DNA from 4 places in the Kitasatospora sp. NPDC056327 genome. Region 3 is predicted to be linked to each of the others. Evidence: riboswitches for the same ligand, from Rfam matches in the RefSeq annotation. Region 3 holds a riboswitch; each other region holds the start of a gene.
What was found. Region 3 has a riboswitch for cyclic di-AMP ahead of ACFCX4_RS07650 (transglycosylase family protein). Riboswitches for the same ligand answer to the same signal wherever they lie in the genome.
Positions count from the first base shown of each region.

Region 1 (5,335 bases), on a different contig from region 3:
CCCACAAGGCCCCCGCGCTGCGGCATCTCGGCCCCAACTGGTACGCCTGCGTCATGGGTACGGCGATCCTCGCCAACGCCGGCGCGACCCTCCCGTACCAGCTCCCCGGCCAACGCGTGGCCTGCCAGCTCGTCTGGGCGCTGTCCGCCGCCGCCCTCGCCGTCCTGCTCACCGCCCGCGCCGGGCACTGGCTCCACCACCGCGACCAGGCCCGCGCCCACCTGCTCGACCCTTCCGTCGCCCCCTTCTACGGCTGCGTCTCGATGGCCCTGCTGGCCGTCGGCGGCGTCACCGGTGCGGGTCTCGGTGCGCCGGCCCCGCTCCAGGTAGTCGCGGAGGATCAGTTCGACGGCGTCCTGCGGGCTCTTGGTGCCGGACAGCATCATCGCGTCGATCGCGAGGTTGGCGTCGAGCGAGACGGTGACCTGGGCCATGGTGACTCCTCCTCGGGTGCAGAGCAGCAGCATGCCCGCTGCGGCCCGCTTTGACCATGACCGTGCGGCGGCCGGGCCCCGGGGGCGGTCCGGCCACCGGGGCGGGGCCGGGCGTGCCGGTGCCCCGGTGAGCGGTCGCACGCTCCCCGGGGCACCGGGCGTTCCCGGATCAGACCCGGCCGGCGAAGTCCGGCGCCCAGTTGGCGACGGTCTGCAGGCGCACGCCCGAGCTCGGGTTGGCGGCCTCGACGTACTTGCCGTCGCCGATGTAGAGCGCGACGTGGTAGACGCCGGAGTCCTTGCCGTTGTTGGACCAGAACAGCAGGTCGCCGACCTTGAGGGCGTCCAGCGACACGTGGGTGGACGCGGCGGCCTGGTCGGCGGCGACGCGCGGGACGGAGACGCCCGCGGCGCGCAGCGCGGCCTGGGTGAGGCCGGAGCAGTCCCAGCCGCCGTTGCCGGTGCCGCCGTAGACGTAGGCCTGGCCGACCTTCGACTGGGCGAAGGAGACGGCGGCGGCCATGCCGCCGGTGGCGGTCGGCGCCGGCGCCGGGGTCTCGGCCTGGGCGGCGGGCTTCGTGGCCGGCTTCGTGGCCGGCTTGGCCGCGGACTCGGTGGCCGGGGTCCGGTCCGTGTCCTGCGCGCCGCCCCGGGCACGGTTGAACCAGTCGAAGCCCTGGCCCTGGGCGCGGTCGCCCAGGTCGAGGCGCTGGCCGGGGTAGATGGTGTGCGGGCCCTCGGTGAGGGTGGCCCGGTTGAGCTCGTACAGCCGCTCCCAGCCGCCCTGGACCTTGTTCCGGTCGGCGATGCCGGACAGCCAGTCGCCGGCGGCCACGGTGTAGTCCGCGGCGGCCCGGGAACCGGCCTGCTGACGGTGCTGCTGCCGGTCCTGGCCCCCGGTGGCGGCGTCGGCCGCGGCAGGCGCCTGGGCCTGGGCCTGCGGCTTCTCGGCGGGCTTGGCGGCGGGCTTCTCAGCGGGCTTGGCGGCAGGCGCCGGGGTCTGGGCGGGGGCCGGCTCGGCGGCGGTCGAGGTGTCCACGGCGGCCGGGGTGCCACCCTTGGTCAGGCCGGCCTTGACCGAGCAGACCGGCCAGGCGCCGGGGCCCTGGACGGCCAGGACCTTCTCGGCGACCGCGATCTGCTGGTCCTTGGTGGCGAGGTCGGCGCGCGCGGCGAACGCGGTGCCGCCGAAGCCGGCCCAGGTGGAGCCGGTGAACTGGAGACCGCCGTAGAAGCCGTTGCCGGTGTTGATGCTCCAGTTGCCGCCGCTCTCGCACTGGGCGACCTTGTCCCAGGTGGCGACGGTCGCGGCGGAGGCGGTGCCGGTGGTCAGGCAGGGAACGGTGAGGCCGATGCCCGCGACGCCGAGGGCGGCGATCGCGCGGCGGGTACGGCCGGACAGACGGGTGCCGTTGGTGGGCAGCATGAAGACGCGGTCCTCTCCCACGCCTGCGAGGTGAGCTGTCGGATTCGGGCCGGAGTTGCCCGGCCGCGCTGTGGACGCGGCTTCACCCCTAGCCCCGGGCCGGTCCGAGGACCGGTCCTGGGCGAACTACCTGTGGTTCCCCCGCTCCTGCCGTGGTGCATTGCACTTCCAGCACGCCCGACGGCAGGACTCGGCGTTGCGAACGAGCTGGGTCCGTGTGGCCACGAACGGGGAGCACGTTAAGCAGAGGCGGCTTCAAACCGCAAACATGTGTGACGCTCGTCACGGTTTACGGCTCGCGGGTCGATTGGTCGTCCTTCATGATCAGAAATGCCCGGCTTTCGGCAACGTCCTTCGCGGGCACCGCACCTGCCTGTGCCTCAGGGTGCGGGCGGGGCGTCGGGGCGGCCCGGTCGCACCGGGGGAGGCTCGCCCGCCGGCGGGCGCCGGTGGGCGGGCGGCCAAGCGATCGCCGGGCCAACGGGTCGAGTTGAGGTCATTGGGTGGTAAATCGGATCAGAACGGACATCTCGCCCGAAATATCTTCAATGCTCATCAGATGTCCTGAAGCGCCTCACCAGTTCGCCTCGGGCGCCGGCTGCGCGGCGACCGGCGGCGGGCGGATCAGTCGTGCGCGCGGCCCGGGTTCTCCGGTGAGTCCCGGAGGGCGACCCCGGCGACACCCGGTACCACCGCCCCGGGGGCGGGCGGAGCATCCGCTCGGCCCGCCCGGCTCGCCCGCAGGGAACGGCGGCTCCGTCGGCGTCTGCGGTCCCGTCACCATCCGGCCCGTCAGCGGAACCTCCGTCACCCCGCTCCGGCGCGGGCCCGCCCGGGTCCGCGCCCGCTACCGGGGCGTCAGCGGAGGGGGCGTCATCGCGGTGGCGGCGGAGGCGCCCGGCGGTGGGCGCCGCGGTGGGCACCCCGCCCGGCCGGCCGGAGCACCGTCGCCCGCCGGCTCGGGTCGCCGGACGCCGAAAGGGCCCGGAACGGTGCGTCCGTTCCGGGCCCCTTCGCGCGGTATCCCGCGCGGTCCTGGCAGGTGCCGTTACTGGGCGGCGTGCCGCCCGCCGGCCCGGGAGCCGCTCTCCTCGGCGTCGGTCTCCCCGGCGTCGGCGGGGTCGAAGGCCGGCAGCGCGGCCAGATAGGTGGAGGCGACCAGCTGGCCGACCGCCTGGTAGGCGCCCAGCGGTGCGGCCGACGGGCAGCCCGACTCCTCGGCGGCCGCGGCGAGCAGCTCCGCGTCCGCCTCGGGGCCGATCACCAGCGGGGCCAACGCCGGGTTCTGGGCACCCATCTCCTTGAGGTGGGCGACGGCGTCGGCGACCGAGCCGGGCACGTCCAGCGCGGCGGGGACGACCGGCACGGCGAGCCGGGCGGCCAGCAGCATGCCGGTGATGCCGGCGGCGTCGGCCGCGGCCTTACCGCCGGCGGTGGTGAGCACCACGCCGTCGGCGGCGGTCGCGATGGCGAACAGCCGGGCCCGGTCGGCGCGGGCCAGTCCGGCCTCGGAGAGGCGGACGTGGACGCCCTCGGCGAGCAGCGGGTGCGGGCCCAGCGCGTCGGTGACGGGCGCGCCGTACTCGGCGGCGAGCTCGTGCAGGGCGGGGAGGAAGTCGTGCGGCCCGGGCACCAGCGGCACCACGACCGGCGCGGGCAGGCCCGCCTCGGCGGCCTCGGCCAGCAGTTCGGCGACGGTGCGCTCGCCGTGGTTCCCGCCGTCGGCGTCGCCGGAGGGCAGGTATCCGGCTGCGGTCCGCACGCCGTTCTGCTCGCTGCGGACGATGGACAGCAGTTCCTCGACCACGGAGCGGGATTCCGGCCCGGCGGCCGCGGGGACGGCGAGCAGCAGGGCCGGGGAACCGGCCGGGATCTCGGGGCGCTCGGGACGGCGGTGGCGCCCCCGCGCACGGGAGCCTGGAGTGCGGACGGGCAGTGGCGCGCCCGGGATGGCTGCGGTGCTCATGGCGGAGATCGTAGGACATCGCCCCGCCCGGCCTGCAGTCGGCTGCCGTGCCGAGCGGGGCGGCAGCCCGCAAAAGCGGACATACCAGACGCCCGGTCGGCAGTTCGCCCGGCAGTGATGGGGATGCGCCGGAAGGGGTCTTGCGTTGCCGGGGTGGCGCGTGAGATGTCTCACAGCGCGCGGACGGTCTGACGGAGGGTCACGGGAGTGCGACTCCCGGCGTTCGAAGATCAACAATCGGCGGGTGGTCGCCTACGGGCGGTTAGCGACGGCTTGCCGATTCAGTCTGCTATGTCCGCTTACGTACCGTCAGGTGGGTGCCTTGTGAAGAGTTCCGGTTCGGTGTCGAAAAGGCCGTGCACCTGCAACGTCCCGTGCTGATGCACGTGCACTGGAGCTATCATCACGTCAAGTGAGGCGGTGTGCCGGGCCGGTACGGGGCCGGCCCGGCCGTTCGGCCGTGGCCGGGGGCGCCGAGCTGAACGACCCACTCCGGAGCTCTTCGGGAGATTTCTATGCACGACACGCACAACACTTACGACCCGTTCGACACGTACAACGGGATGGCCGCCACCGACCTTGAGGGCGTGGTCTGGCAGAAGAGCCTGCACAGCAATTCGCAGGGGAACTGCGTCGAGTTCGCCGCCCTTCCGGGAGGCGACGTGGCGATGCGCAACTCGCGGTTCCCGGACGGTCCGGCGCTCATCTACACGCGCGCCGAGATCGCCGCACTGCTCCTGGGGGCCAAGGACGGGGAGTTCGACCACCTGGCGGTCTGACCGGTCGCCGGCTTCACCATCGGGGGGCCGTCGTGGGTGCTGACACCACGACGGCCTTTATTCGTGTCCGGGGCCGTTCCGCCGGACCGTTCGCCCCCGGACCGTCCGCTCCGGGTGTCCTGACTCCCGGGCCGGAGCGCCGGGGGTCCGGGTCCGTCCGGACGCCGGTGCCGCCGTCGCCGCTCCAGGAGGCCTCCGCCGTCCGCCGCCGTGCCGAGCCGCCGCACGCGGATCGGAGGGGCGCACCGCCGGGTGGCTGCCGGTGCCCGCTGCCCGAGGGCCGCCGGTCGCCATGTCCGGGGTGCTGATGCGTCGAAGTGCCGTTCGGTCCGGTGCCGGCCGGTGTTCCGCGGTGCGGTGGGTCCCGGAGGGGTGTCCCGCCGCGGCCGGGGTCAGGCCGAGCGCCGGTGCCGTCCGCCGAACTCGGCGACGGGGACCGGGACGGGTGCCGTCCGCTGTGCCTCCTCCGCCTCGAACAGCGCCCAGACGACCTTGCCGCCGCCCAGTGGGTGCCATCCCCAGGAGCGGCTGAACGAGTCGACCAGGTGCAGGCCCCGGCCGGACTCCGCCACGAAGTCCGCCTCCCGGGCCACCGGGCCGGTGCTGCTGGGATCGCTCACCGCGCAGACCACCTGGGGCGCACGGTGAACGAGGCTTATTCGGATCGGCAGCCGGCCCTCGGCCGCCGGGTGCATGGGAAAGTCGTAGTCGTCCGCCGCGGTGGGGCACG
Region 1 is NZ_JBHJRC010000385.1:1,570-6,904, reverse strand. Features, by position in the region: partial or broken gene ACFCX4_RS33445 (C4-dicarboxylate ABC transporter) at 1-293, shown strand; gene ACFCX4_RS33440 (transglycosylase family protein) at 604-1,881, opposite strand; cyclic di-AMP (ydaO/yuaA leader) riboswitch at 1,868-2,066, opposite strand; gene ACFCX4_RS33435 (hypothetical protein) at 2,909-3,826, opposite strand; gene ACFCX4_RS33430 (DUF397 domain-containing protein) at 4,342-4,605, shown strand; gene ACFCX4_RS33425 (ATP-binding protein) at 4,998-5,335, opposite strand, start outside.
Region 1: linked by a shared signal. The riboswitch ahead of ACFCX4_RS33440 (transglycosylase family protein) and the one ahead of ACFCX4_RS07650 (transglycosylase family protein) in region 3 are both predicted to bind cyclic di-AMP.

Region 2 (5,335 bases), on a different contig from region 3:
GGCGACCGCGGCGTCCCCGCTCCGGCCCAGCGCCGCCTCGGCGAGCCGGTCGGCCAGCTCCCCGGTCACCCGGACGGCGATCAGCCGGCGCAGCTCGGCCAGACCGCCGCTGACGTGCTTGTACAGCGAAGGGCCGGCGACCCCGGCCCGGGCGGCGACGGCGGCCAGCGTGAGGGCCTCGGGGCCCTGGTCGTCGATGAGGGCGAGGGCGTGGCCGACGACCTGCTCGGGGGTCAGTCCCACTCGGGGCATCGCGGTTCTCCTGGGAGGGCTGGGGACGGTCGGGGGGCTGCCGGGGCCGGGCCGGCCGGGGCGGCCGGGCGGTGCTCAGACCAGGTCGGCGAGGAAGGTGAGCAGCGCGTCGGCGGTGGCCCGCGGGTGGTCCGCCATCGGGTAGTGTCCCGCGCCCTCGATCATCACCTTGCGCGCGTTCAGCGCGGCGGCCTGCCGGTCGGCGACCAGCTCCGGCCGGGGGAAGTCGGGGTCCTTCGAGCCCATCACGACCAGGGCCGGGCAGCGCACGGCGGCGGTCCAGCCGGCGGGCGAGGAGTCGCCGTGCACGTAGCCGCGGGTGGCGGCCTTGCGGCCGGGGGTGCGCATCGCGGCGACCAGCCCGGCCACGTACTCCTCGTGGTCGGCCGGCCTGGGCCCCGGGTAGGCCGCCTTGCGGTGGTAGAGGCCCCAGAACGCGGGCGAGTGCACCAGCAGTGCGCCCATCGCGCCGACCACCAGGCGCTGCAGCGCGGTCGGCGGCACGTTCTCGACGAAGGCGTCCAGCAGGACGATCCCGGCGACCCTCCCGGGCGCCTCCCCGGCGGCCCGGACGACGCTGGCGCCGGTGTACGAGTTGCCCGCCAGCACGGCCCGGTCGATGTCCAGGTGGTCCAGCAGGGCGAGGACGTCACCGGCGATCGCCGCGGGGGAGTAGTCGTCCCAGTGGATCGAGGACTCGCCGAACCCGCGCAGATCCATGGTGATCACCCGGCGCCCGGCGGCGGTCAGCAGCGGGCGCAGGTGGCGGTAGGCGGCCCGGCTGTCGAGCATCCCGGGGAGCAGGACGACCGGGACGCCCTCGCCGTGGCCGGTGTCGTCGAAGGCGATCCGCCCGCCGGGCAGATCCAGGTGACGGGTGGCGGGGGCGACGGTGCCGTTCATGGGTGCCTCCTCGGGCGGGGATCGTCGGCGAAGCGCCGATAGCCATAAAGCTAAGGCTAATAGCCTTAGCCGTCAAGCTATTGCGCCTCTCTTCCGGTCCGCCGGCCGGGCGGACCGGTCAGACCCCCTCCACCCTGAACGGGTCGTGCTCGGTCAGCAGCTTGTCCAGCCGGGCCTGGTCGACCCTGGTGACGAGCTCGGTGGTCTCCTGCCGGTCCCGGACCACCTTGGCGAGGGTGAAGGTGGAGGTGATCGTGTAGAGCAGGCCGACGGCGAGGAAGGCCCGGGTCCACGGCCCCACCGGGAGGAAGGCGATCCCGAAGCCGAGGGCGGTGGCGGAGAGGGCGAAGGAGAGCACGGCCTGGATGTGATAGGCGGCCGTGGTGCGGGACTGCATCGGTGTGCTCATGGCGCCAGGATGGCCGCGGATCCGCGCCCGGCACATGAGTAGGGGTACTCAGATGGGGGGTCGTTCGTTGACGTCCTATCACGTTCGGTAGTGTCAGTTGTCGTCAAACGTCCCAAAACGCCCATCGGGCCGCGTGGTGCCCGGTCCGTATCCCGCCGTCACCAACGGATGGCTTGGAATCGGGGGCCTCTCGGATTAACGTTTGATAACGCAGCGCGGTCCTCAACGCCGTACCCAGACGGCACCGTGCGCCGTCGCCTAATCCCGCCGGCCGGCCCAAGGGCAGGCCAGGGAGCCGGGGAACCACGTTCCTTGGGGTGAATCGGCAGGCCCCGGCACCGTCCGGGACCAGCCGTAGGAGACCTTCCTGCTCCGAACCCGTCAGCTAACCCGGTAGGCGCGAAGGAAGGAAAGGAGCGCGCCTCCGTGGCGTCGACGCACACCCCGGCACACCCCTCCGGCTCCGCCGGTACCCAGCTGCTCGACCACCCGGGCCCCTTCGGCGGTCCCGGTCCGTTCGCGGGCCCCGCCGACGAGACGGCCCCGCCCGCCGTCGAGACCAACCGGCACCGGATGCCCCGTCAGGGCCGCGGCACCGCTCCGCTGCTCGGCGTCACCGCCGTCGCCGCCACCCTGGGCGCCACCGGCTTCGCCTCGGCCACCCCGGCCGCCGCGCCCGCCGTCGAGTCGCCCGACGAGGCCCCGGTCGCGCTCTCCGCGGACCCCGGCCTCGCCCTCGCCGCCCGGATCCAGCTGCAGGCCGACAGCCAGCGCACCGCGGCCGAGGAGCAGGCCCGCGTCCAGGCCGCCCAGGAAGCCGAGGCCAAGCGCGCCGCCCAGGTCGCCCAGCAGGAGCAGGCCAAGCGGGTCGCCGAGGAGGCCGAGAAGGCCAAGCTCGCCGCCATCACCCTGCCGGTGCGCAACTACCGGCTCTCCGCCCACTACGGCCAGAGCGCCCGCTACTGGGCCAAGCTGCACACCGGCCTCGACTTCGCCGCCGACACCGGCGAGCCCGTCCTCGCGGTCGGCCAGGGCACCATCACCTCGGCCGGCTGGGCCGGTTCCTACGGCTACCGGATCGTCGAGACCCTGCCCGACGGCACCGAGATCTGGTACTGCCACCTCTACTCGATCAGCAAGGCCTCCGGGAAGGTCCTCCCCGGCCAGCAGATCGGCAAGGTCGGCGCGACCGGCAACGTCACCGGCTCGCACCTGCACGTCGAGGTCCGCCCCGGCGGCGGCGCCCCCGTCGACCCGGAGAGCTGGTTCGAGCAGCGCGGCGTCAGCCTCTGACGCCTCCCGGCCCGGAGACCCCGGCCCCTCCCGGGAGCGGTGCCGCTACTCCCCGGGGCCCACCGGCCCCCCGGCGTGCCCGTCCTCCTGCTCGTGCCCGTCCTCGCTCCCGTCCGCCTGCTCCAGGCCCGCCAGATAGGCGTCGATCTCCGCCTGCCCCGGCTCCGGCGCCAGCTCCGGGAACTCGTTCACCAGCAGGCCCGGCAGCCCCGGCACCGTCCACGTGCCCGCCAGCTCCAGCGCCGCCAGGGCCGCGGCCTCCTCGAACGCCCCGAAGTCCCCGGCCAGTTCGTCCGGCATCGGCCGGCCCAGCGTGGTCAGCTCCGCCAGGTTCCGGTAGCTGCGCCGCATCAGGCCCTGCTCCAGCAGCCGCCGCGCGCCGTCCGTCGCCATCCCCACCGCCAGCGTCCGGGCCCCGGCGTACCAGCCCCCGTCGTCCACCGGATCCAGGGTGCCGTCCTCCTCCAGCGCCGAGAACGCCGCCGACCGCTCCTCCTCCGGCAGCGCCCGGAAACCCTCCAGCCAGGCCCGCACCGCCGCCCCGTCGCCGGTGTCCACCCCGGCCGCGCGCAGCAGCAGCGTGTACAGCCGGGGCCAGGTCACCAGGTCCGCCCGGCGCAGCAGCCCGGCCGCCACCTCGCCCTGCCACTCGGCCTCGGCGTGCAGCCGCTCCTGCCGCTTGGCGTTCAGCCGCTTCGCCGCCCGCTGGTGGTCGATCAACAGCCGCACCGCCGCGCCGTACGCCAGCGGGTCCTGGCCCGGCTCCGGCTGGACGTACAGGTACAGCCGCTCGTACAGCAGGTGCTCCACCGCGGCGGAGGTCAGCTCGGGCCAGCCGTCGTGCACCCTGCCCCCGCCCAGCTCCAGCAGCGCCAGCACCGCGCGCAGCGGGGCCCCGGCGACCGGCTCGCGGCCCTGCGCCTCCGCCCAGGCGAGCAGGTCGGCGGCCTTGGTGCGCGGGGCGAGCCGCAGGTCTTCGTCTTCCATAACCACGAACCGTAACCGCTGGTCGGGGATAGGGTCGGGAGCCATGGTCCCCGTCCGACTCACCGGCCCCCGGCTGGCCATCCGCGAGTTCCACCAGACCCCCGAGGACGCGGACGCGCTGCACGCGGTGTTCGGCGACCCGGAGGCGACCCGCTTCCTCCCGTTCGAACCGCGCGACCGCGAGACCTGCGCCGACCAGATCGCCCTCTTCCTGGAGGAGGCGGAGAAGGAGGAGCGGGAGGTCTACCGGCTGGCCGTCACCCGCCTCGCCGACGCCGACGACCCGGCCCGCGCCGTCCCGATCGGCAGCGCCGCGCTCGGCCTCGCCCCGAACCGCGCCGCGTCCCTCGGGTACGCGCTGCGCCGCGACGTGTGGGGGCTCGGCTACGCGGGCGAGGTCGTCGGGCTGCTGTGCGGCCTGGCCTTCGGGACGCTCGGCCTGCACCGGCTGGAGGCCCGGACGGACGTCGGCAACACCGCCTCGGTCCGGGTGCTGACCAGGGCGGGCTTCCGGCTGGAGGGCCGGGTCCGGCACGACTTCCCGCGCCACGACGGGTGGCGCGACGCGTACCAGTACGCGCTCCTCGCCGACGACGTCCGGCCGGGCGCCGGGCCGGGGTCCGCCGCGGGTCCGGCGGTGCGCGGGCGCGCCGTTCAGGGGGGGATAACCCCACCCCGGTCCGGCGGGGAGCCGGATGTCGGCCGCCTCGCGTTCCTGACAGGCTTCAGGGGTCGGAAGGACCCGTCCGACGAGCCCGAACCGCGACCGACCCGAGGGACCGAGAGCCGGCCATGAGCACCCACACCATGTACCGCACCGAGGACGACGCGTACGACGGCCGCCCCGGGTACGACGCGTACGGCGGTGACGACGGCGGTCAAGGCCGCCGCGCCGTCGCCCGGCGCACCGAGGACCCGCCGTACGCCTGGCGGGCCCCCTTCACCTCCTACTTCTACCGGGAGGTCGGCTTCACGCTGACCGGCCTGCCGGTGGCACTCGCCGGCTTCGCCGTCTCCGTGGCGATGTTCTCCATCGGCCTCGGCACCTTCGTCACCGTGCTCGGCGTGCCGGTGCTGGCCGCGCTGACCACCACCGCCCGGGGCTTCGGACGGCTGGAGCGCTCCCGGGTGCGCGGCCTGCTCGCCCTGGACGTGCCCGCGCCGGCGCCGGTCAAGCCCGCCCGGCCGGGCTTCTGGGGCGCCGCCGTCGCCCGCCTCGCGGACGCGGCCGGCTGGAAGGCCGTCGTCCACCAGGTGGTGATGTTCCCCTGGGCGATCCTCAGCGCGGTGATGTCGGTGACCTTCCTCTGCATCGGTTGGTCCCTGGCGCTCTACCCCGTCTACCACTGGGTCTTCCCGCGGTACACCGACTGGCCGGGCTACCGGATCGTCAACTTCGTCGAGGACGACGGCAGCCAGTACGCCTACTACATCCAGTCGCCGCTGCAGATCGCCGCCGTCTGCCTGCTCGGGATGCTGTTCGTCTTCCTC
Region 2 is NZ_JBHJRC010000008.1:24,500-29,834, reverse strand. Features, by position in the region: gene ACFCX4_RS02355 (TetR/AcrR family transcriptional regulator) at 1-252, opposite strand, end outside; gene ACFCX4_RS02350 (alpha/beta fold hydrolase) at 328-1,155, opposite strand; gene ACFCX4_RS02345 (YiaA/YiaB family inner membrane protein) at 1,274-1,564, opposite strand; cyclic di-AMP (ydaO/yuaA leader) riboswitch at 1,810-1,978, shown strand; gene ACFCX4_RS02340 (M23 family metallopeptidase) at 1,991-2,857, shown strand; gene ACFCX4_RS02335 (hypothetical protein) at 2,903-3,844, opposite strand; gene ACFCX4_RS02330 (GNAT family N-acetyltransferase) at 3,888-4,640, shown strand; gene ACFCX4_RS02325 (sensor domain-containing protein) at 4,637-5,335, shown strand, end outside.
Region 2: linked by a shared signal. The riboswitch ahead of ACFCX4_RS02340 (M23 family metallopeptidase) and the one ahead of ACFCX4_RS07650 (transglycosylase family protein) in region 3 are both predicted to bind cyclic di-AMP.

Region 3 (5,335 bases):
CCCAGACACTGGCGTACCAGGGCCGGGCGGCCTTGGCCGGAGCGGCGGCCGGACCGGCCGCGGGCGGTGGCGCGCCCAGCGCGGACTTCGCCGCGTCCCGGGCCGCCGGGTCCACCGCGATGTACGGGGTCTCCCCCGGCATCGCGTAGTGCAGCCGGGTGCGGGCCTGCGCCCTGACGTACTCCGGGTCCTGCCAGCGGGCCTTCTCCCGGCGCAGCTGCTCGACCTGCTGCCGGGCGTGCTCGGCCCGGGCCCGCTGGGCCGAGATCTCCGAGCGCTGCGAGATGAACTGCCGCGTCGGGTACGCCAGGATCGCCACCAGTGAGCAGAGCACCAGCACGAGGACGGTCGCCCGGCTCGTGAACCGGGGCCGGGCCGCCAAGCCCGGGATCCTCCAGCCTGCCATCTCCGGTGTCCCCTCCTGGTCGCGACGGTGCCCCGCCGTCCACCCTACGGGGTGAACGGCGGGGCACCGGTCAGGCGTGCGCTACCGGGCGGCCGGCGGGACCGGCCGGGCGCCGCCGGGCGGGCTCAGCCCTCGTGCTTGAACCGCGGGAAGGCGCCGCGGCCGGCGTACTCGGCGGCGTCGTCGAGGATCTCCTCGATGCGCAGCAGCTGGTTGTACTTGGCGACGCGCTCGGAGCGGGCCGGGGCGCCGGTCTTGATCTGGCCGCAGTTGGTGGCGACGGCGAGGTCGGCGATGGTGACGTCCTCGGTCTCGCCGGAGCGGTGCGACATCATGCAGCGGTAGCCGTTGCGCTGGGCCAGCTCGACGGCGTCCAGGGTCTCGGTCAGCGAGCCGATCTGGTTCACCTTCACCAGCAGCGCGTTGGCGGTGCCGGTCTCGATGCCGCGGGCCAGGCGGGCCGGGTTGGTGACGAACAGGTCGTCGCCGACCAGCTGGACCTTGTCGCCCAGCTTCTCGGTCATGGCCTTCCAGCCGTCCCAGTCCGACTCGTCCAGCGGGTCCTCGATGGAGACCAGCGGGTAGGCGGCGACCAGGCCGGCGTAGTACTCGATGAGCTCGGCGGAGGTGAGCGCCTTGCCCTCGAACTGGTAGGCGTCGTCCTCGAAGAACTCGGAGGCGGCGACGTCCAGAGCCAGCGCGATGTCCTTGCCGGGCACGTAGCCGGCCTTCTGGATGGCCTCGACGATGAGGTCCAGGGCCTCGCGGTTGGAGTCCAGGTTCGGGGCGAAGCCGCCCTCGTCGCCCAGACCGGTGGAGAGGCCGCGCTCCTTCAGCACGCCCTTGAGCGTGTGGTAGACCTCGACACCCCAGCGGACGGCCTCGGAGAAGGACTCCGCGCCGATCGGGGCGATCATGAACTCCTGGATGTCGACGTTGGAGTCCGCGTGCGAGCCGCCGTTGAGGATGTTCATCATCGGGACCGGCAGGACGTGCGCGTTCGGGCCGCCCAGGTAGCGGAACAGCGGCAGGTCGCTGGCCTCGGAGGCGGCGTGCGCGACGGCCAGCGAGACGCCCAGGATGGCGTTGGCGCCGAGCGAGGACTTGTCCGGGGTGGCGTCCAGGTCGAGCATGGCCTGGTCGATCAGGCGCTGCTCGGTGGCGTCGTAGCCGACCAGCTCCGGGCCGATCTGCTCGATGACGGCCAGCACGGCCTTCTCGACGCCCTTGCCGAAGTAGCGGTTCTTGTCGCCGTCGCGGAGCTCCAGCGCCTCGAACGCACCGGTGGAGGCACCCGACGGAACGGCGGCACGGCCGGTGCTGCCGTCGTCGAGGCCGACCTCGACCTCGACCGTGGGGTTGCCGCGCGAGTCGAGAATCTCACGGGCGACGACGACATCGATGGACGGCACGAGGCATCTCCTAGCGGAAGCAGGTTCGGCTGACGGTGGATGCCGGTCGGCCGGACGATTGCGGAGTCGTTACGACCAGAGCCTAACCGCACGGACTGTCCGGGCCACGTCGACCTCGGTTCCGTCTCAGCGTGTGGCCCGGTTACCCACCGGTAGTTCACCTGGTTGCCCGACCCGGGAGGCCCGGATGGGGACGAAGGGGACCGAACGCCGGCCGGCCGCACCCCGGGGGCGCGGCCGGCCGGGGCGCGGTACGGCCCTTCGGGGCGGCGGCCGATCGACCGGGAACGGCCCCTCGGGCGCGTCACGGGCCGGTCGGCGCGGCGTCAGGCGAGGGCCAGGACCTGGCCCGGGACGATCAGGTTCGGGTCGGTGCCGACGGTGCCGCGGTTGCCGTCGTACAGCGCCTGCCAGCCGCCCTGGACGTGCTGGGAGGCGGCGATCCCGGCGAGCGTGTCGCCGGACCGGACGGTGTAGCCCTGGCCGGCCTGCTGCTGCGCGGCGGCCGGGGCGGCGGCCTGGCCGGCGTACTGCTGGTAGACGTCCTGGTGGCTGGTCCAGTACCAGCCACCGTTGTTCTGGTACCAGAAGACCTTGGCGTCGGCGTCCCAGCCGGACTTGCCGGCGAACGACGGCGCCTGCTGCTGGGCCTGCGGGGCCGGTGCGGTCTGCGGCTTCGGGGCGGCGTGCTTCGGGGCGTACGGCTTGGCGGTCCGCTCCTGGGCGGCCTGCGGGGTCTGCGCCTTGGGGGCGGCGTGCTTCGGCGCGGCCGGCTTCGGGGCCTCCTGCTTCGGGGCCTCCTGCTGCGGCTGGGCCTGCGGCTTCGGAGCGGCCGGCTTGGCGTCCGTCGAGGTGTCGACCGCCGCCGGGGCGCCGCCCTTGGTCAGTCCGGCCTTCTTGGAGCAGACCGGCCAGGCACCCGGACCCTGCGAGGCGAGCACCTTCTCGGCGACCGAGATCTGCTGCGCCTTCGAGGCCTGGTTGGCCTGCGGCGCGAAGGCGTTGCCGCCGTACGCCTTCCAGGTGCTGGAGGTGAACTGCAGACCGCCGTAGAAGCCGTTGCCGGTGTTGATGCTCCAGTTGCCGCCGCTCTCGCACTGGGCGACCGAGTCCCAGGTGGAGACCGGGGCGGCGGAGGCGCCGGTGGCGCTCAGGATCGGCATCGCGAGTCCGACGCCGGCGACACCGGCGACGGCGATGGCCTTCTCGGCCTGGGTGCGACGACGGTGACGGCCAGTTCCAACGAACAGCATGAGACGTCCCTCTCCGCACGCCTGCGAGGTGAGCTGTCGGGTTCGGACCGGGAGGTGGCCCGGCCGCGCGGAGGCGGCTTCACCCCTAGCCGTGGGAGACGGCGCAAAACCTGGGTCCCCCGCCCCTGCCCAGGGTTCTGGTCGGTTTCCCGGAGCGCGACGGGCAGGACTCGGCGTTCCGCGCACGGGGCCCGCAGCAGCGGGCTCCCCGGAGACTAGACAGATCATCAGAGCAATCACAAGCTCATATCGCCGACATCACACGAACATCACGTCATGTGAATGATTGCCTACCAACCGAGGATGTTTGTCCGGATTGATGCGGGTTCATGACCCGTGAAACCGCAGGTCGGCGACGATCCGTCAGCGTGTCGCACGCCTTCCCCTGCTGCCGCCGATCACCGTCATCCGCCGTCCGGCCGGCCGTTCCCGTCGTTCGGAAGTGCCCCGGCGGGCAGTTTCTCCGGCGTGAATTCCACGGGAAGTTCACGAAGTCCACGCATGATCAGACCGCCGCGCCAGCGGAGCTCCTCCGGGCCCGCGGCGAGCCGCAGGTCCGGCAGCCGGGACAGCAGGGTGGTCAGCGCGGCCCGCCCCTCCAGCCGGGCCAGCGGGGCGCCGATGCAGTAGTGGATGCCGTGGCCGAAGCCCAGGTGCGGGTTGTCCGTCCGGGCCAGGTCCAGGGTGTTCTCGTCCGGGAACCGGGCCGGGTCCCGGTCCGCCGCCGCGAGCACCACCAGCACCGGGTCGCCGACCGGGATCGCCACCCCGCCGATGGTCAGCGGACTGGTCGCGAACCGCCAGGTGGCGAGCTCCACCGGTCCGTCGTAGCGCAGGAGTTCCTCGATCCCGGTCTCCAGCAGCGCGCTCTCGCCGCGCCCGATCGACTCCTGGAGCAGGGCGCGCTGCCCCGGGTTGCGCAGCAGCGCGTACACGCCGTTGCCGATCAGGTTGACCGTCGTCTCGAAACCGGCGAAGAGGAGGATGAAGGCCATCGCCGCGGCCTCGTTCCCGGTGAGGTGCTCCCCGTGGTCGCTGGCCCGGATCAGCCCGGAGATCAGGTCGTCGCCGGGGTCCGCCCGCTTGCGGTGGATCAGCTCCGCCAGGTAGGCCCGCATCCGCTTCACCGCGCGCCCCACGCCGCCGCGCTGACCGCCGCCGTGCCGGATCATCATCCCGGCCCAGTCCCGGAAGTCGTCCTGGTCCTCGGCCGGCACCCCGAGCAGGTCGCAGATCGCGTAGATGGGGAGCGGGAAGGCGAACTCGTGGATGAGGTCGGCGGAACCGCGGGCCGCGAACCCGTCGATCAGCCGGTCGGTCAACTGCTGCACCCTCGGCTCGAAGGCCGCCACCCGGCGCGGCGTGAACGCCTTCGACACCAGGCGGCGCAACCGGGTGTGGTCCGGCGGGTCGATGTTCAGCAGGTGCGTCATGAGGTCGGCCTGGCGCTCGCCCGGGATGCCGACCCGGCCGGTGCGGTGCGCCTGCTCGCTGTGGTGCACCGGGTTCTTGGAGAGCCTGCTGTCCGCGAGCGCCTGCCGGGCGTCCGCGTACCGAGTGACCAGCCACGCCTCCACCCCGCTCGGCAGGGTGGTCCGGTGCACCGGCTCGTGCTCGCGCAGCCACGCGTACGCCGGGTACGGATCGGCGGCGAACTCCCAGGTGAACAGGGGCGGACGGGCGGCGTCGGACTGAGCTGGCATGGGTCGACGGTATCCCGAGCGTGTCCCGGCCGGCGCACGGCGTGCTCGCGGGCGGCGGCGGCCCGCCGGCCGCGTGCCATGTACACGCAGGAGCGGCCGTGCGCAATGTCCGCCGGGCGCAACAGGCGTGAGCCTGGTCACCTGAGGGGTAATTCCTGTTGCGGAGGGTCAGGACCTGCCTACGATCCTCCGCAAGATGTCCGTGGGCGCCGGTGCGGAGCCGCCCACAGGGAGGAGCTGGACCATGCGGGTCACCGGGTCGGTCGTCGTGATCGCCGTCCTCGACGGCGGTTCGGGGGCGGGTCTCGCCCGCCGGTTCGCCGCGGAGGGGACCGTCGGGATGCTGATCGCCGACCAGCGGGTCGGGATCGCCGAGGACCTCGCCGCCGAGCTCGACCGGCGGGGCTGCCCCGTCGTCGGCGTCTGCGGCGACATCCGCCGCCCCAGCGACGTCGCCGCCCTGGTCGACACCGCCGAGAAGCACCTCGGCCCGATCGACCTGTTCTGCGTGGCCGGGCCGGACGGCGAGCGGGTCGTCTCCCTCGCCGAACTGCCCGACCA
Region 3 is NZ_JBHJRC010000032.1:1,782-7,116, forward strand. Features, by position in the region: gene ACFCX4_RS07640 (septum formation initiator family protein) at 1-382, opposite strand, end outside; gene eno (phosphopyruvate hydratase) at 532-1,818, opposite strand; gene ACFCX4_RS07650 (transglycosylase family protein) at 2,145-3,071, opposite strand; cyclic di-AMP (ydaO/yuaA leader) riboswitch at 3,076-3,225, opposite strand; gene ACFCX4_RS07655 (cytochrome P450) at 3,476-4,774, opposite strand; gene ACFCX4_RS07660 (SDR family NAD(P)-dependent oxidoreductase) at 5,019-5,335, shown strand, end outside.

Region 4 (5,335 bases), on a different contig from region 3:
CGTAGGGCCCCTGCGGACCGCGCCCGCGCCGCGGGGCCGGCCACCGGGCCGACCGGTGACCGGCGCCGTCCGGCCGGACTCACATGTGGGTGCCGCCGTCGATCCGCAGCTCGGTGCCGGTGACGAAGGCGCCGTCGTCCGAGGCCAGCATGGCGATCACACCGGCGACCGTCTCGGGCCCGGCGAAGCCCTGGCCGATCGCGGGGGAGAGCTTGGCGAGCAGGGCGAGGTCCGCGTCGGCCGGCAGGCCCGGGTCGTTGGTCATGCCGCTGTCGATGCTTCCCGGCGCGACGCAGACGGCGCGCAGGCCCTGCTTGGCGTACTCGGCGGCGATCGCGTGGGTGAAGGACTGGATGCCGCCCTTGGTCGCCGCGTACGCGGCCATGTAGGGGTGGGCGAAGGCCGCGGAGGTCGAGCTGAAGTTGACCACCACGCCCCGGCCGCCCGTGAGCAGCGCCGGCAGCGCCTCGCGGGTCATCAGGAACGTGCCGGTCAGGTTGACCGCGAGCAGCCTGTTCCAGAACTCCAGGCTGGTCTCGTGGGTGTGCGCGGAGCGCAGGATGCCGGCCGCGTTGACCAGCACGTCCAGCCCGCCGAGCCCGGCCACCGCCGAGGCGACGCCGTCCCGCACGGCGGCCTCGTCCGAGACGTCCAGGACCGCGGTGGTGAGGCGCTCGGCGGTGCCGTCGGCCGCGGCGCGCTCCAGGGTGGTCCGCAGGCCGTCCTTGCTGACGTCGACGGCGACGACCCGCCCGCCCTCGGCGAGGATCCGGTGGACGGTGGCCCGGCCGATGCCCGAGCCGCCGCCGGTGATCAGGACGTTCCGTCCGCTGAAGCGCTCCATGGTGGTACTCCGTTTCCGTTCGTGGTCTCACGACCTCGACGTCACGGTACGCCTTATTGGCACATCGTGCCAATGAGTCCTGATGTGCCGGAGATGCATGATGTGCAGGGTGTCGTACCGTCCGCGTACGCTGAGCCGGTGACCGGACGCCCCACCCTGAACCAGCGCCGCCGCGAGACCACCCGGCTGGAGATCGCCCGGGCCGCGGCCGGGCTGTTCGCCGCCCGGGGCGCCGAGGCCGTCACCGCGGAGGAGATCGCCCAGGCCTCGGGCATCTCGCTGCGCACCTTCTACCGCTACTTCTCGGAGAAGGAGGACGCCGTCGCCCCGCTGCTCGCGGCCGGCGGCGAGCGCTGGGTGCGGCTGTTCACCGAGAGCGCCGCCGACCTGCCGGTCCGCGAGGCGCTGGAGCGCTCCGCCGCCGACTCGCTGAGCCCCGCCGACGCGCACGCCGCCGAGGCCATGCGGTGGACCCGGGACCTGCTGCGCGACCGGCGGCTCGGCACGGTCTGGCAGCGGGTGCACGCCGACTCCGAGGGGCGGCTGCTGGCCGCGATCACCGACCGCTGCCCCCCGGGCACCGACGCGCTGGAGATCCGGCTCGCCGCGGCCGCCGCCACCGCCGCGATCCGGGTCGCCCTGGAGGAGTGGGCGTTCTCCGACGCCCCGGTCACCGGCCCCGGCTCGCCCCGCGAACTCGGCGCCCGCTGCGTGCGCGAACTCACCGGCGGCCTGGCGCTCTGGGCCGCCCTCGGCTGATGCCGCGCCCCGGCCGGCGACCCGCCCCGCCCCGGCGCCGCCACCGCCGCTCCTCCTCCGGGCCGAGCGCGTTCCCGCTGGTCGGCGGGGGCGGAGCGGTCCGCGCGGACGCTAGGCTGAGGGGTCGCGCGCCGGTGAACGGCTCCCCGGCGGACGGGGGGAACCGGGGCGGCCCTCCCGGGTGTCCTTCCCCCGGGGGCGGGGGAGTACGAGGCGTGGGAGCAAACACGACATGGGTCTGACGAGCCACAAGGTGCTGGCACTGACCGTCCTGATCGCCGTCGCGGCGATGGCCGCCACGGTCTGGCTGTGGCCGAGACTGTCGAGGCGCGGCTGGCGGGCGGTCCTCGGCCGGATCGGCGCCCTGCTCGCCACCCAGCTGACGGTGCTCGCCGCACTCGGTCTGGTTGCCAACAACTACTTCGCGTTCTACAGCAGTTGGGACGACCTGCTGGGCACCGGCGACAGCGGGCCGGTGGTCATCCAGAACAAGGTGGACGCCTCCGGCCGGCTGCGCGTGGAGACCATCGGGCACGCCGAGGTGCAGGGCGGCGGCGCGCTCGGCCGGGACCGCGAGAAGTCCGGCGAGATCCGCGAGGTCCGCATCGACGGCGCCACCACCCGGCTCTCCACCGACGGGTACGTGTACCTGCCGCCGCAGTACTTCCAGCCGGAGTACGAGCAGAAGCAGTTCCCGGTCCTGATCGTCAGCACCGGTTTCCCCGGCATCGCCAAGAACCTCGTCACCCGGCTGAACTACCCGGGCGCGGCACTCAGGCTCCTCCAGGAGGGGCGCATGCAGCCGACCGTGATGGTGCTGGTGCGCCCCTCGCCGGCGCTGCCGCAGGACACCGAGTGCGAGGACATCCCGGGCGGAGCGCAGTCCGAGACGTACTTCAGCAAGGACGTGCCCTCGGCGATCCAGGCGACCTACCGGGTCTCCGCCGATCCGAGGGCCTGGGCGTTCATGGGCAACTCGACCGGCGGCTACTGCGCCCTCAAGCTGGCGATGCGTCACCCGGAGGTCTACCCGACCGCCGTCTCGCTGTCCGGCTACTACCAGGCCGCCGAGGACCCGTCCACCGGTGACCTCTTCAAGGGCAGCGGCCAGCGGCGCAACGAGGCCGATCTGATGTGGCGGCTCAGGAACCTGCCGCAGCCCGGGATCTCCGTGCTGCTGGCCGGCACCAGGGAGGGCGACGGCCAGTACCGGCACGAGACCGAGGCGTTCGTGGCCGCCGTGCGCAGCCCGATGAAGGTGTCCTACAGCATGCTGGCCACCGGCGGGCACAACTTCGAGACCTGGAGCAAGCTGCTCCCGTCCTCGCTGGAGTGGATCTCCCAGCGCCTGGTCGTCCCGGGAGCCGGGCAGTCGGCCTGACCCCCGGGGCCGCCCCGGCCGGTGGACCCGGCCGGGCCCGGGCGGCAGGGCCCCCGGGCGCGGTCGCTCAGACCACCCGCTCCAGCGTGCCGGTGTGCAGCTCGCCGACCCGGCCGCCCTCGCCCTCGTACGTCCAGAACGCCCGGACCGTCATCCGGGCGAGGTCCATGACGTGGCTGACGGTGATGCCGCTGACCTCGGTCCAGCTCACGAAGTAGATCTGCGGACCGACCTCGGCGACGTGCAGGGTGACGTCCTCCCACTGGCCCGCCGACTCGCCCAGGCCCTCCCAGCGCAGCCGCTTGCCGTCGGCCGAGTAGGCGTTGCGGAAGGCCGCGCCGTTGTCGACCCGGAACAGGTAGGTGCGGCCGGCGAAGGCGGGCAGGGACACGGTCATGGCGGGACGGGTCTCCTCGTCTCTGGAGGCGGTGCTCGGTGCGGCCCGGACGGCTCCGGGCACGATGGATCCCCAACCTATCCGACCACCTCGCCCCGGCGGCGCACTTTCCCCGCCGGACCCGCCACCGTGGACGGCCCGCGACCCCGGCGGACGGTCCGGCGGGGACCCCGGGCGGTCCGGTGCCGTCCCAACGGATCGACTCCGCCGGACCGTTGATCATCGGCCGGGAGGGGGTGTGAGCTGCGCGACAACCTTCCCGGGGAAGTTGTCCGTGCTCGCACGGACTGCCTAGCCTGCAGAGACGTCCGCCACAGCGGACCCCGCCGTCGGGACGCCGAGTCCTGTCCACCCGCCGGCCGGCAACCGAGCACCACGGCGGACGGGAGCGGGGGACCCAGGTCAGTGCCCGCCCGTGCGCTCCGGCGCCCGGGCCGCGGCTAGGGGTGAAGCCGTTTCCCGACGGCCGGGCAACCTCAGCGCCCGAACCCGACAGCTCACCCCGCAGGCGTCGCAGAGGACCCTGCCATGACCACTGCCCCGCAGCAGCCCGCCCCGCCCGCCTCCGGCGAACCGGACGGCCCGGCCGCCCGCCGCGCGTTCGGCCGCCGGCCCGCCGCCCGCCACGCCCGGCCCTCCCGCCGCGGCCGCACCGCCGCCCTCGCCGCCACGGGGGCACTCGCCGTCACCGGTGCCGGACTGCTCGGCGGCGTGCCGGCCGTCACCGGTGCCCGGGCCGCCACTCTGCCGACCGTCACCCAGGACCGGCTCGCCCCGGCCACCATGGTCGCGGGCAAGGCGTCGACCGCCTCGCTCACCGTGCACTCCTCGGCCTGCTTCACGGCCAGGACGCTCGGAGTCGGGGTCCGCGACGCGGCCGGCCGCAACCTCGACTTCCCCGGCAGCACCGCCGACGCCCGGATCTGCCCCGGTGGTCTGACGGTCGCCACCGGTGCGCGGACGCTGCCGGCCGGCACGTACACCCAGTTCGGCTTCTGGCAGGACGCGGCGGGCGCCTGGCACAACCTGCCCTCCCGGGAGCTGGTGGTCTCCCCGGCCACGACCACCCCGACGCCCACCCCGACGCCCACGCCGACCCCCATCCCGACGCCGACGCCGACCCCCACGCCGACCCCCACCCCCGGCACCGGGATACCCGTCACCGGCAAGCAGCTGACCTGGTCCGAGGAGTTCAGCGGCCCGATCGCCTACGGGACCCGCTGGACCGGCGACCGCAGCAGCTCCTACCGCTACGGCAACCACAACCCGGACGACAACAAGCTCGACTGGCTGAACCGGAACAACGTCTCCGTCTCCGGCGGCGTCGCGACCTTCACCGCCAAGCCGGGCGCCAACACGCTGGAGAACGGCAAGCAGTCCTGGGACACCGGTCTGCTCACCACCGAGTACTCCGGCGAGGGCTTCCAGGTGAAGGCCGGCGACTACGCCGAGACCCGGGTCAGGCTCCCGGCCGGCACCGGCGCCTGGCCGGCCCTGTGGACCTGGAAGAACGGCAACGGGGAGATCGACTCCTTCGAGTACCACCCCGACAACCCGAACCTGCTGGAGCTGACCAACCACGTCAACCCGGGCCACCTCTACCACACCGACGCCAAGGCGATAGCCAAGGACGGCTGGGTCACCATCGGCACCCACTACGGCGCCGGCTCCGTCGACTGGTACGTCAACGGGGTCAAGGTGTACTCGGACGGCAAGGGCGTCGGCGCCGGCTGGTCCGCGTACCTGATCCTCAACCTGTCGCTGAGCGCGGGGAACTACCACCCCGCGCCCCAGGGCACCGCGCCGATCACCTTCGCCGCGGACTACCTCCGCGTCTACCGGTAACCGGCGCGTCCACCGGGCCGCGTCCGGCGCTCAGACCGCCGGGCGCGGCTCGGTCGTCTCGACGACCGCGATCTCGAACGGCTGGCGGTTGTTCTCCGGGTGCCGGTCG
Region 4 is NZ_JBHJRC010000044.1:21,597-26,931, reverse strand. Features, by position in the region: gene ACFCX4_RS09565 (phosphotriesterase) at 1-5, shown strand, start outside; gene ACFCX4_RS09560 (SDR family NAD(P)-dependent oxidoreductase) at 80-844, opposite strand; gene ACFCX4_RS09555 (TetR/AcrR family transcriptional regulator) at 983-1,603, shown strand; gene ACFCX4_RS09550 (alpha/beta hydrolase) at 1,836-2,984, shown strand; gene ACFCX4_RS09545 (hypothetical protein) at 3,052-3,381, opposite strand; cyclic di-AMP (ydaO/yuaA leader) riboswitch at 3,782-3,907, shown strand; gene ACFCX4_RS09540 (hypothetical protein) at 3,910-5,226, shown strand; gene ACFCX4_RS09535 (hypothetical protein) at 5,257-5,335, opposite strand, start outside.
Region 4: linked by a shared signal. The riboswitch ahead of ACFCX4_RS09540 (hypothetical protein) and the one ahead of ACFCX4_RS07650 (transglycosylase family protein) in region 3 are both predicted to bind cyclic di-AMP.